One region of the Janthinobacterium lividum genome, then DNA from elsewhere that is predicted to be linked to it. Evidence: predicted binding sites of a transcription regulator. Region 1 holds the regulator's gene; each other region holds the start of a gene.
What was found. The regulator FNR, encoded in region 1, switches genes on or off when oxygen is low (the NO sensors DNR and NnrR bind a similar motif). The targets are predictions, from matches to a motif close to TTGATNNNNATCAA.

Region 1 (3,279 bases):
GCTGCCTTCGCCATCCTCCTTCAGCAGCTGGGTGGTCGTCAGGTTGGCGTTCGGCTTGCGCGGCTGCAGCAAACGGCTGGTATCGGGGTGCAGCACGTAGCGCGGCACGGCGCCGCGCGTGAGGATGAAGTAATAGCCGCTCTTGCCGATCTTTTCCGAGCGCAGGCGGCCCAGCAGATTGTCCTTGTACAGGCGCAGCACGCCGATCACCACGCCGGCCACCTGGCCATCGGCGGCCAGCACGGGCGCCACCATCTGCACGATGGGCATGCCGCTCGACTTGCCCAGCATCGGCTCGGTAATCATGGGCTGGCGCGTGCGCAGGACGGTCTGGAAATACTCGCGCTCGGCGACGTTGATGCCGGCGCGCCCCGTCACTTCCGGCATGTCGGCCACGATGGCGCCATGCGCGTCGAGCACCAGCACGTCGTCGAACAGCACCAGCATCGAGCGGCGCGCATAGTATTCGCGCAGTTTGGCGGGCTGGGCGATCAGTTCCGGCGGCTGCTGCCTGGCCGTCAGGGTGACAATCTGCAGCAGCATGCCCAGCTTGTCGTCGAGCTCGGCAGCGGTGCGGCTGATCAGCGATGACTGCTGGCTCAGCAGTACTCGGGTGAAGTCGTCGCGCATGTGCTGCACCTGGATCATGGTGACCAGCGCGATCATGGCGATCGAGGTCAGGCTGGTGGCCAGCGCGACTTTTGCTTTAATGCCGAGAGGCTTCATGATTTCCTTTTCAGTGCCGGGCGGCACAGGCGGCAGATAATGCTGTCAGGAATTTTCCTATCAATACCCCAGCTTGGCAAGCGCCGCCGCGCAAATTGCCCGCCCCGTATGGGCTTTTGACGATGTTGCCATATAATTAAAGGCTGGACGTCGTTTATTCGCCGAATTTACGGTGAAATTGGCATACGGCAACCCTGTATGCAGCTGTATGCAGTAAACTTGTTGTTGCATTTTCTAAAAGGTACCGACATGACTGAAGCGCTACTCACTCCCACCTTGCCCACCGTGAACGTGGAGGCGTTGCGTGCGCGATGCTCGACCTGCAGCATGCATCAATTGTGCCTGCCGATGGGCCTCGATGTGGGCGACATGGATAGGCTGGACCAGATCATCGGCCGCCGCCGCAAGATCGTGCGCGGCGCTTCGCTGTTCCGCATCGGCGACTCGTTCCAGAACCTGTATGCGATCCGCCTGGGGCATTTCAAGACGTACCAGATCAATCCGGGTGGCGAAGAGCAGGTGACGGGTTTCCAGATGGCCGGTGAACTGCTGGGCATGGACGCCATCAGCGCCGACCGCCACCACTGTAATGCGGTGGCGCTGGAAGACAGCGAAGTGTGTGAAATTCCGTTTTCCAGCCTGGAACAATTGCTGGGCAATATGCCGACCCTGCTGCGTCATTTCCACCGCATGATGAGCCAGGAAATCACGCGCGAGCAAAGCGTCATGCTATTGCTGGGCAATATGCAGGCGACCCAGCGTTTTGCCGCCTTCATCGTCAACCTGGCGTCGCGCTATGAAGCACGCGGCTATTCGGGCAGCAATTTCCAGCTGCGCATGTCGCGCGAGGAAATCGGCAACTATCTGGGCCTGACCATCGAAAGCGTCAGCCGCTTATTGTCGAAATTCAAGAAGGAAGGCTGGCTGCGCGTCTCGAACCGCGAGATCGAGATCCTGCAGCCGGCCAAGTTGAAAGCGATTACGGCCGGCACGGACATCTGCAAGTAAGACTTACAGTTCCTCGTCGGCATGCAGCGCGATGCTGCGTTGCAGGGGCCAGGTCCAGATGCCGGACAGGCGCCACTCGCGTTTGTCGTTTTCCACCAGCACTTGCCAGCGGCTGCGCTCGAGCATCGGCAGTGCTACGGAAAAATTGCCGGCCGCATCGGGCTGCACCAGCAGCTTGATATCCTTTTCCGGCAGGGTCGCATGCGCCAGGTGCAGCTGCAGCGGCGCCTGATAGGCCTTGCCGAAGCTGTGCACGGAACCACTGAGGCGCGCTGCAGCCACGTCATATGACAGGCGCGTATCCATGGCCAGGTCGCTGGCGATCGTGTCGCGCTTCAAATCCTGGTTGATCGCCTTGCCCTGCTTGTAATAATCGCCCACCACCAGCGCATCGGGCTGCGTAAACGCGATATAGCCCATGAAGCTGCCGACGACCACGGACAGGCCGGGGCCGATCATCAGCAGCCATGGCCAGCGATGCTTGTACCACGGTGCAACGGGGGGTTGCAGTTTCAGACTGTCGGACATTTTGTTCTCCTTGGGGTCGGACCCTGTGGGTCTGACCCCAGCTTTTGCTTCCGGGTTGAAAATCAAGTGACCCTAACGCATGATTGATGATACCCCTACGGCGAAATACCGGGGTCGGACCCAGAGGGTCCGACCCCAAATCAACATCACCGTGGCACGATGAATACCGCGCTTTCACGCACATGCAGCGATGGATCGTCCAGCGATTGCAATTCGATCGCAATCTTGTTCGAGCCCTTCTCGCCGACGCCGTGCGGCACGCGCAGGCGGATCGGCCAGCCCAGCGTTTCCGTCGGCTGCAAGGTCACTTCTTCGCGCGTCAGCAAGGTCAGGCCCGGCAAGCCGGAAGCGCTGATTTTAAAATGCTGGCTTTGCTCGGACGTATTCATGATCTGCAGGCGGTAGACGTTTTCGATCATGCCGTCTTCCACTTCGCGTCCCATCGAACCGCGGTCGCGGATCACGTCCATTTTCAGGGGCGTGCGCAGGGCCAGCGAGGTACACACGGCGATGATGATCAGGGCCAGGATGGAAGTGTAGATCAAGACGCGCGGGCGCATGGCGCGCTGGCGTATCTGCTTCGAATTGAAGTTGTTTTCCATCGCATGGTCGGTGCTGTAGCGTATCAGGCCACGCGGCCGCTCGACCTTGTCCATCACGCTGTTGCAGGCATCGACGCAGGCGGCGCAGCCGATGCATTCATACTGCAGGCCGTTGCGGATATCGATGCCGGTCGGACACACCTGCACGCACAGGGTACAGTCGATGCAATCGCCCAGCTTGTCGTTGTTGCCGGCCTTCTTGCTCATGGCGCCACGCGGTTCGCCGCGCTTGGCATCGTAGGTGATGATCAGGGTGTCCTGGTCGAACATGGCGCTCTGGAAGCGCGCGTAGGGGCACATGTATTTGCACACCTGCTCGCGCAGCCAGCCCGCGTTGCCGTAGGTTGCCAGGCTGTAGAACAAGACCCAGAACCATTCCCAGGGACCGAAATTGAGGGTGGTCACCGACTGCGCC
Region 2 (3,279 bases), 2.4 Mb from region 1:
GGACAAGCCCTGGCCGCCATCGCTGAGCATGACGGCCGGCTGCGCCTGCGCCACGGCGGCCAGGTCAGCCAGGTGCAGGGCCTGCGTCACCTGCGCGGCATGCGCGCCAACGCGGCCCAGGGTCACGTTCTGGCTGACGGACGCGGCAAACACGTGCGGGCGCTGCCCCATCCAGGCCATGCGCTGGCGCAAGGTATTGACCGTGCTGTCGGTCAGGCGCACGCCGCCGATGCGGATGTCGCCGCCGCTGGCGGGCAGCAAGCCGGCCAGCAAGGATAGCAAGGTGGTCTTGCCGGCGCCGCTGGCGCCCAGCAGGGCCACGTGTTCGCCGGCACGCACCTTCAAGTCGAAGCCGTCAAACACGGGCGCCTCGCCGGGATGGGCAAAGCGCAATTGCCGGAGCTCCACGGCGGGCGGTGCCGCCACCGCCATGGCGGCGGCGGAGACGGCGGCAGGCAGTACCTGCGCGCCAGGCAGGGGCACGCCCTCGCCCGCCAGGTCGTGCAAGCCGGCCAGGCCCGCTTCGCCGGCTGCCTTGTCATGCCAGACGGCGGCCAGTTCGCGCAAGGGCTCGAAAAACGCGGGCGCCAGCAGCAGGATGAACAAGCCCTGCCCCAGGTTCAGTTCCCGGCCCCAGGTGCCGAAATTGATGCTGCCCAACAAGGAGAAACCGATAAACGCCGCCACCATGGCCACGCCCAGCGCGGAAAACAGTTCCAGCACGGCGGACGACAAAAAGGCGATGCGCAGCACCACCATCGTGCGCCGGCGCACGGATTGCGACGAGGCGTCCAGCCGTTCAGCGGTGGCGTCGACGGCGTCGAGCGCGCGCAAGGTGGCCAGGCCGCGCAGGCGGTCCAGCAGAAAGGCGTTCATGCTGCCCATTTCCACCATCTGTGCGCGGCTGGCCGCTTGCGCGCCCATGCCGACAAGGGCCATGAAGACGGGAATCAGGGGCGCGGCGATGAGCAGGATCAAGGCGGCGATCCACGACAGCGGCGTCACCACGGCGAGGATCACGAGCGGCACGAGCATGACTTTCCAGCGCGCCGGCTTGTAGCGCACCAGATACGGCACGATGGCTTCGGCCTGTTCGGCGATGATGCTGGCCGCCTGGCCCGACTGGGCGCGCTGGCGGTCCAGCGGCGAACGCTGCGCCAGCGCCTGTGCCACTTGCGCGCGCAAGGTCGACAGGTGCTCGCGCGCCGCCGCATACATGCGCCGCGCGCCCCACGCTTCGCAGCCGGCGCGCAGCACACCCAGCAGCAGCACGCCAGCGGCCGGCAGCAGGGCCGCACGCCAGGGCGCACCGCCCTGCATGGCTTGCACGGCCCAGGCCAGCAAGGCCGCTTGTGGCAGCCACAGCAAGGCGGCACCGCCCTGCGCCAGGCTGGCGGCACGGGGAAGAATAAAGCGGGGCAAGGACAAGGGCGTGGTCGGCATCTTCTATACTTCTTGAGTTTTCAGAATTTTCTGTAAATTCGATATTTTGTATAATACTGCGAAACATGACATATATCAATTGACCCTGCGGGTGTGGCGTGAAAAAATTCAGATAATTATGAAAACTCAACATATCCAAATGACGCCGCTGATCCTGACCTTCGTCAGCCATTTCGGCGAGATGGGCAGCCGCTGGGGCTTTAACCGCACGGTGGGGCAAGTGTACGCCTTGTTGTTTGTCGCGGAGCATCCTTTACACGCGGATGAAATCGCGGAACACCTGAGTTTTTCACGCTCGAACGTGAGCATCGGCCTCAAGGAACTGCAGGGCTGGGGCTTGATACGCCAGTCGCGCATTCCCGGTGACCGGCGCGAGTATTTTTCCTCGCTGGGCGATGTGTGGCAAATCTTCCGCGTGGTGGCCGCCGAGCGCCGCCGCCGCGAAGTAGCGCCCACCCTGACGGTGCTGCGCGAATCGCTGCTGGCGCCGGCCACGGAACCCGTGGACCAGTATGCGCAGGAGCGCATGCGCGAAATGTATGAATTGGTCGACCTGGCCAACACCTGGTTCGACGACTTGCAGCGCCTGTCGCCCGAATCGATGGCGCAGCTGATGAAAATGGGCGCCAAGGTGCAAAAACTGCTCAACGCCAAGGATCGCCTGTTTGGCGTCAGCAACAACAGCGACTGACGCCCCCTCCCTTCCCCAAGGCAAGACGCCGCCAGCACAAACTGGCGCCCTTGTCACGCCATTTCCCAACCTCATGGTGGCTATCGCTGGCACTGCCAAACATAGCCATATACGATGTTGTCAAGCCACCCAATAGAATTATTAAAATTGTATTAATTTATATCAAGAGTAAGCTTTCATATGCGTATTCACTACGCGCAGGAAATAGGTAAAAGCAGCTAAAAACGGGCAATGGGATGACTTCCCCGGCATGCAGGGACGCGTCCCGACACTATGAAGCGACTGTCTCAAGCAAAAGGGGATTTTCATGAAAAGCGTAAAGAGCATTGCCATCAAGGCATCCATGCTGGCCGCAATGACTGTACTGGCAAGTGCGGCGCAAGCGGCCACCTGGGTGGATGTGGGTCCGGCCAGCGGTTTCGTCATCGCCGGCAGCACCGTCACCTATTCACCATCGCCGGCACTGCAGGTGAAATATTATGACGATAACCTGGTACCACAGAGTCCCTCGGACATCCAGGGTTATATCAATGGCGTGTTCGGCACCAGCCTGGGCGCCGCCGTCTCGTATTGCGACAACGCCACCTCGGGCTGCACTGCCGGCACCACGGCAGGCTTGAGTGGCGGTGTCAATTCCTATACGAGCGCGGCCGCCTATGACTATCTGGCCATCCACTTCGGCCAGGGCGAACTGGTGTTCCACTGGGCCGCTCCCGTGGCTGCCGGCACCACCTTCACGGTGGAGGGCCTGCCCAAGGATCTGAGCAACTACAGGGCCTTCATTTCCGCCGTGCCGGAACCTGAAACCTATGCCATGCTGCTCGCCGGCCTGGGCCTGCTGGGCTTCCTGGCACGCCGCCGCCAAGGAAAGTAAGCCGCATGAACGGCAGCGGCGCACCAGCGCCCGCTGCCGCCCGCCACACGCGCGGCCTGTTTACGCCGCACTTGCGGCGCCAGGCCCACTGTTTACACTATTTTTAGACTCCCCTCGCTATGCTTGGCGGCATCCACTGCCGACCGACGAGGGAGTCCCCATGCATGAACAACCGTTTCAGCCACGCGCACGCAAGGTGCTCCGCCAGCACCTGCCCGTGCGGGAACGACTGCGCCTGGCCCGACTGGCCAACAGAAAAATCATTTCGGCA
Region 3 (3,279 bases), 780 kb from region 1:
CTGTCGGCCGTGCTGCTGCCTGGCATGCTCAGCGCGGCGCGCGTGGTGATGCTGATATTTTCCGTCGCATACGGATACACGCGCAACAGCGCAGCGCGGATCACCTCGGCGTCCGGCAGTTGCGCCACGCCATCGTCGGTGCTCAAGGGGACGAGTACCAAACGGATTCTGGCCAGGCTGGCCACCATGGGTGCCGCTTCCTGGCTCACTTGCACGCCGTCATTGCCGACGGCCGTCACGCGCACGCGCACGCCGGGCAAGATCCAGCCGGAGGGCAGGACGGCACTGAAATTGCCATTGAAACTGTCATCGTTCGTCGTCGTCGGCAAGAGCGCCGGCCCCGTCATCGCGATGCTGCCCAGATTGCTGCCATTGGCGGCGGTCGCATTCAAGGTCACGGCCGGGCTGGCCTGGCCCGCCTGCGTGGCCAGCACGGACACGCGCACGGCAGCCGGCTTGCCGCGCGTCAGACGCAAAGCCGTATTGCTGGCGTTCAAATTCAGTACTTGCGCGAAATCAATGCTGCCCAAGGTAAAGGCCGACACCGTGCCCGCATTTACGGCGATGCGCGAAGCGGCCGACAGCATCACATTGCCCGTTGCCGAGGCTGGCGCGGACAGCAGCAGCTGGCTGGCGCTGGCGCTGACGATGACGGCCGGCGTATTGCCCACCGAAGCCGAGCTGACCTGGTCGAGATTGCTGCCCTGCACCGTCACCGACAAGGTCGCGCCGTTGACGGCCGACGTGATCGACGTCACTGCCACGCTGGCCAGGACCGTGTACGCGTCGCTGCTGATCACATCGTTGTAGGGACCGCGCACCGTCAGCGCGCCTGTCGCTGCACCCGCAGGCACCACCACTGTCACGCTGCTGGCCGTCTGGCTTTGCGGCGTTGCCGCCGCGCCATTGCCAAACTGTACCGCTGTCACGGCCCCCATGCCGCCGCCCGTGATCGTCACGCTGGAGCCGACACCGCCCGTCGCCGGCGCGACGCTGCCCACGCTCAACGGCAGGTACACATTGACGTTATAGCTGGTGGCCGCCGTACCGCTGGCGCTGACCAGGCTCAAGGCACCCGTGACGGGCACGCCAGGCATGGCCAGGGTCACGCTGGTCTCGCTGGCGGCACTGGTGGCAACGGTCACGCCGCCCACCTGGAAGGCCGTCACGCGGCCCAGATTTGTGCCCGTGACCACCAGGCTGCCGCCCACGGCAACATTCGCCGCCGAGACGGCCGTCACGGCAGGAGTCAGGACGGGCGTGCCCGAGGTGGTCGCCACCACCGTGTCGCCACCACCGCCACCACCGCCACCGCAGGCGGACAGGCCCAGCACGACAAACAATGCTACGAGCAGATGGTTTTTCATGGCTGGCAACCATGTTTGTGCAGCGCGATGCCGGGGAGGACACGAGATAAATGTGACATATTGGTGACTTTTGGTGAGAATTTAATTTCTAAGAACCAATATTATGGGTTAATTCGATTCCCAAAGACAACTATTAATGCTTTTGATTCAATTGGTTTTGATAATAGTTAAAATATCTGCTTGGCAAACTTTATTCTGAGCATTATTTCCCTCACTCTGTATTGCCTTAAATCAAAATTAATTTCCTTTGCAGCTATTGCCATTCCATTCATTAAAAATATGCTGAGGCAGGACAAATAATGTGGAAATTTTTCCACATCCTAGAGGACAGTATTTTTCTGCCAACTTTGGCGGAAGAATTAACGTTTTGAGTAAGATTTTCAGGAATGTAATTTCAGCGGCAGGCGTGGCAGGAGGCGATGTGTTGCAAGAAGGCCAGCCGTGGGGCGAACGGCCGCTTTTGCTTAAAACCAAAGCAGCCTGATGCCGTATAATTTTAGACCCGGTGAAATCAGGCGATTGCCACCTTCTGCCTGCCCTACCCGGCCGGCACTCTCCGTCAGCTGATCCTGCTGGCCCGCATCCGCCTCGTACCAGTCTTGTCGCCGCGCCGCCGCCCGTTTGCCTATTGAAAGCATGAAATGAACGATACCGTGATCCCCGCCATGTCCCCGACCGAAGCCACCTTGCGCGCCATTCTGGCGCAGCGGATCATGATCCTCGACGGCGCCATGGGCACGATCATCCAGCAGTACAAGCTCGACGAAGAAGCGTATCGCGGCGGCCCCGCCGGCCGCTTCATCGATTTCGCCGCGCCGGCCGACAGTGGCGCGCGCGAACTGTTCGTCAAAGGCAATAATGAGCTGCTGACCCTGACACAGCCGCACATCATCCAGGAAATCCACGAGCGCTACCTGGCGGCCGGCGCCGACCTGATCGAAACGAATACCTTCGGCGCCACGACCATCGCGCAAGACGATTACCACATGGCCCACCTGGCCTATGAAATGAACGTGCAGGCAGCCAAGCTGGCGCGCGCCGCCTGCGACAAGTATTCCACCCCGGACAAGCCGCGCTTCGTCGCCGGCGCCCTCGGTCCCACGCCGAAGACGGCATCGATCTCGCCCGACGTCAACGACCCGGCAGCGCGCAACGTCACCTTCGACCAGCTGGTGGCCGCCTACCTGCAGCAGACGCAGGGCCTGGTGGAAGGCGGCGCCGACGTGCTGCTGGTGGAAACCATCTTCGATACCCTGAACTGCAAGGCGGCCCTGTTCGCCATCGACCTGTTCTACGAGCAAAACCCGGATGTCGTGCGCCTGCCGCTGATGATTTCCGGCACCGTCACGGACGCCTCGGGACGCATCTTGTCGGGCCAGACCGTGCCCGCCTTCTGGAATTCCGTGCGCCACGCAAAACCGCTAACCATCGGCCTGAACTGCGCGCTGGGCGCCGCCCTGATGCGCCCGTACGCGGAAGAGCTGGCCAAGATCGCCGACACCTTCGTGTGCATCTACCCGAATGCGGGCTTGCCCAACCCCATGAGCGACACGGGTTTCGACGAGTTGCCAGCCGACACGTCCGCCCTGCTGCGCGAATTTGCCGACGCGGGCTTTTTGAACATGGCGGGCGGCTGCTGCGGCACCACGCCCGAGCACATCGCCGCCATCGGCGAATTGCTATCGAAAAACACGCCGCGCACCGTGCCGGCCCCATCGCACGACTTGCGCCTGGCGGGCCTGGAGCCGTTCGTCGTCAATGACGAGTCGCTGTTCGTCAACGTGGGCGAGCGCACCAACGTCACGGGCTCGAAAGCGTTCGCGCGCATGATTCTCAACGAGCAATACGACGAAGCCCTGTCCGTGGCGCGCCAGCAAGTGGAAAACGGCGCGCAGGTGATCGACATCAACAT
Region 4 (3,279 bases), 720 kb from region 1:
CGGCGCGGCAGGTGCGCTGCTATTATTGTGAGCCTGATCATTTTCATATCGAGCAAGATATTTTCTCCTCCCTCTTCCAGTACTGCGCCCATTACCTGCGCGGCGACGGCAGCGCCGCCAGCGTCAATTTCCGCCGCCTGTGGTTCAGCAACGGCCTCAATTGCTTCGGCGCCCAGATCACCTCGCTGGCCCTGCCCTTGTGCGCGGTACTGTTACTGCATGCGACGCCGGAACAGATGGGCATGCTGGTCGCCCTGCAGGCGCTGCCGTTCGCCCTCTTCGGCTTGCCCGTCGGCGTGCTGCTGGACCGGCGCAGCAAGCACCCGATCATGCTGTTCAGCGAAAGCATGTCTGGCCTGGCTCTGGCCAGCGTGGCCGTGGCTTACTGGTGCGGCGTGCTGTCCATGCCGTGGTTATATATAGTGGGGTTCATCATCGGCACGGGCTTCGTCGTCGGTGGCGGTGCCGAACAGGTGTTTCTGACTTTCCTGGTGGGCCGCGACGGCTTGATCGATGCGCAATCGAAATTTGCCGCCACCGAATCGGCGTCGCGCCTGATCGGTCCCGGCCTGGCCGGCGTGCTGGTGCAAGTCTTGTCAGCGCCCGTCGCCATCCTGTGCACGGCGTGCGGCTATCTGATTTCCGTCTTCAATTTGCGTGCCATGAGCGTGCGCGACCCGCACCCTGCCCCATCCGACAAACATGCCTTGCGCGACATCGCCGACGGCTTGCTGTTCGTCTGGCGCGAACCGCTGCTGCGCGCGCTGGCCTGGGGCGCCGGCATCTGGCACTTCCTGTTTTACGCCAGCATGGCCTTGACGGTGCTGTTCGCCACGCGCGACCTGGGCATGAGTCCTGGCGTGCTGGGCATGACGCAGATGCTGGGCGGCGCCGGCGTCTTGCTCAGCGCCTTCATCGTCAAGCCATTGACGAAGCGCTACGGCGCCGGCCGCACCATCCTGATCGGCCTGGCATCGACCTCGCTCTGCTTTGCCCTGACGCCAACGATTCCCGCCGCGCTGTTCGGCAGCGCCGCCGCCAGCGCCTTGGCGTATGCCATATTGATGTTCTTTTTCGATTGCGGCGTGATGCTGTTCTTTATTCCCTATCTGGGCCTGCGCCAGAAAGTCACGCCCGACCCCATGCTGGGCCGCATGACGTCGACCATGCGCTTCCTGACGGTGGCGACGGCGCCGCTGGGCGCGCTGGCCGCCGGCTGGATCGCGGAACACTTTGGCGTGCGCAATGGACTGGCCTGCATCGCGGCCGGCAGCATCCTGTTGACAGCCGCCATGGTGTGGGGCACGCCGCTGCGTAGTGTGCGCACCTGATGCGATGAACAGGCATACACTGCTAAAAGATTGCCTTGGCGACACTATTCACGCCAAAGCCTATGAGGTTTGATTTATATCAAGGTTTGAATTGATATAAATCCATAAGCTGTCTTACATCACTTGAGGAGCACGCTATGTTTAACACCATCTTATTTCCCACCGACGGCTCGCCGTTGTCCGACAAGGCCGCCGAGACCGCCCTCGCCTTCGCCCAACTGAACAAAGCCAAGCTGGTCGCCATCAGCGTGGTGCAGCCTTTCCCGTTTTCGCCGATGGCCGACGGCGGCATCGTGCTCGACGCCAGCCTGTATGAACAACAGATGCAGGAAGCGTCGCAACGCGCCATCGACAAGATCGGCGCAGCGGCCCGCACCGCCGGCGTGCCCTTCGAAGGCGTGGTGGCCGTGTCACCTAGCCCGCACGATGAAATCGTCAATGCGGCGCAGACCTACCATTGCGACATCATCCTGATGGCCTCGCATGGCCGCAAGGGCTTGAACAAGCTGTTCGTGGGCAGCGAAACGCAAAAAGTGCTGGCCCACACGCACTTGCCAGTGATGGTTCTGCGCTAAGCTGACGCCAGACCATCACCCGCCGGCGCCGCGCACCTCCTCTAGCGCGCCGGTGCCTGCTTCGGCAACAACACCCACACGGCGCCGCTCTGCTTCATGCGGCCCGCATTCTCGGCCGCTTCCGCGCCAAAGCCAAAGAAATAATCGACACGGATCGGCCCGCGAATGGCGCCGCCCGTATCCTGCGCCATCACCAGGCGCTGCATGGGGATCTCGCTATTGGCTTGCGTGGTGGACAAGAACACGGGCGCGCCCAGCGGCAGGAAACGCGAATCGATGGCTACCGAGCGCTGCGGCGTCAGCGGCACGCCCAGCGCGCCCTTCGGCCCCACTTTCGGGTCGGGCAGGCGCTCTTCCTTGAAGAAGACATAGCTGGGATTAGCGTTGAACAATTCATCCTTGCGCGTGGGATGGCCGGCGATCCACGCCTTGATGCCTTGCGCGGATGCCTGGCTCAAGGTCAGCTCGCCCTTGTCGACCAGGTAGCGGCCGATCGATTTATACGGATGGCCGTTTTGATCCGCATACGCCACACGCACGGTTTCCTGCGTATCGGTCAACTGCACGCGCCCGGAACCCTGCACTTGCAGGAAGAATGCCTCGACTTCGTCATCCACCCACAGCAATTCCTTGCCCGTGACGGAGGTGGCGCGCTCGATGTCGGCGCGGGTTGCGTACGGTATCACCTTCTTGCCGACCAGCTTGCCGCGCAAGCGCATGTTTTTCAGTTCCGGATACACGCCGGCCAAGTCCACCGAAACCAGGTCGTCAGGCACCTTGTACAGCGGTGTCTGGTATGGACCGCCGCGCTTGCGCGCGCCGTGCAGCAATGGCTCGTAATAACCGGTCACCAGTCCAGTATTGGCGCCATCGGCGGTGACGACTTGATTGGGCACAAAGAAGGTCTCGAAAAACAGGCGGATGGCCTTGTCGCTGTCGGCATTCACCTGGCGCGCAATCGTGCACGATTCTTTCCAGTCCGGACGCTTGACGAGCACGCCGCACGACGCCATAAAGGCGGGCCAGGCCGCGCGCATGTCGTCGCGGGCCCAGCCAGGCAAGGCGGCAAACTTGGCGGGCACGAATGTGGGGGCTGCCGCATCCGTGGCATCCTTGGCGTCGGCAGGCTTGGCCGGCACCGGCCTGACGACGGTCGGCGCGATGGCGGGCGCCTTGCCGCTGGAAGCAGCGGGTGGCGTGGACGGCGTGGTGCAGGCGGAAAGCGCAAGCGCGACGCCACCGGCTGAAACGAGTAGACTACCGCGTGTAAACAGACGGCTGGTAAATGGGCTGCGTGTAAATAACATAGGGGTGCGTATGTGGATCTTGATGATAGAGGCGCTGGTGGCGTTCTTCTTGCTGGCATTTATAGT

Region 2: cydD (thiol reductant ABC exporter subunit CydD) is a predicted target of FNR. The motif match lies at 1,509-1,522, and genes of this name have one in related genera.
Region 3: U0004_RS04805 (IPT/TIG domain-containing protein) is a predicted target of FNR. The motif match lies at 1,589-1,602, and genes of this name have one in related genera.
Region 4: U0004_RS04480 (universal stress protein) is a predicted target of FNR. The motif match lies at 1,401-1,414, and genes of this name have one in related genera.

Annotation. Positions count from the first base shown of each region.
Region 1 is NZ_CP139976.1:285,494-288,772, reverse strand. It holds gene U0004_RS01200 (response regulator) at 1-726, opposite strand, end outside; gene fnr (fumarate/nitrate reduction transcriptional regulator Fnr) at 976-1,734, shown strand; gene U0004_RS01190 (FixH family protein) at 1,738-2,262, opposite strand; gene ccoG (cytochrome c oxidase accessory protein CcoG) at 2,409-3,279, opposite strand, start outside.
Region 2 is NZ_CP139976.1:2,661,150-2,664,428, reverse strand. It holds gene cydD (thiol reductant ABC exporter subunit CydD) at 1-1,443, opposite strand, end outside; gene U0004_RS12160 (GbsR/MarR family transcriptional regulator) at 1,583-2,134, shown strand; gene U0004_RS12155 (PEP-CTERM sorting domain-containing protein) at 2,442-3,008, shown strand; gene U0004_RS12150 (hypothetical protein) at 3,169-3,279, shown strand, end outside.
Region 3 is NZ_CP139976.1:1,068,163-1,071,441, reverse strand. It holds gene U0004_RS04805 (IPT/TIG domain-containing protein) at 1-1,367, opposite strand, end outside; gene U0004_RS04800 (hypothetical protein) at 1,669-1,851, shown strand; gene metH (methionine synthase) at 2,009-3,279, shown strand, end outside.
Region 4 is NZ_CP139976.1:1,004,733-1,008,011, reverse strand. It holds gene U0004_RS04485 (MFS transporter) at 12-1,331, shown strand; gene U0004_RS04480 (universal stress protein) at 1,469-1,906, shown strand; gene mltA (murein transglycosylase A) at 1,948-3,213, opposite strand; gene U0004_RS04470 (hypothetical protein) at 3,224-3,279, shown strand, end outside.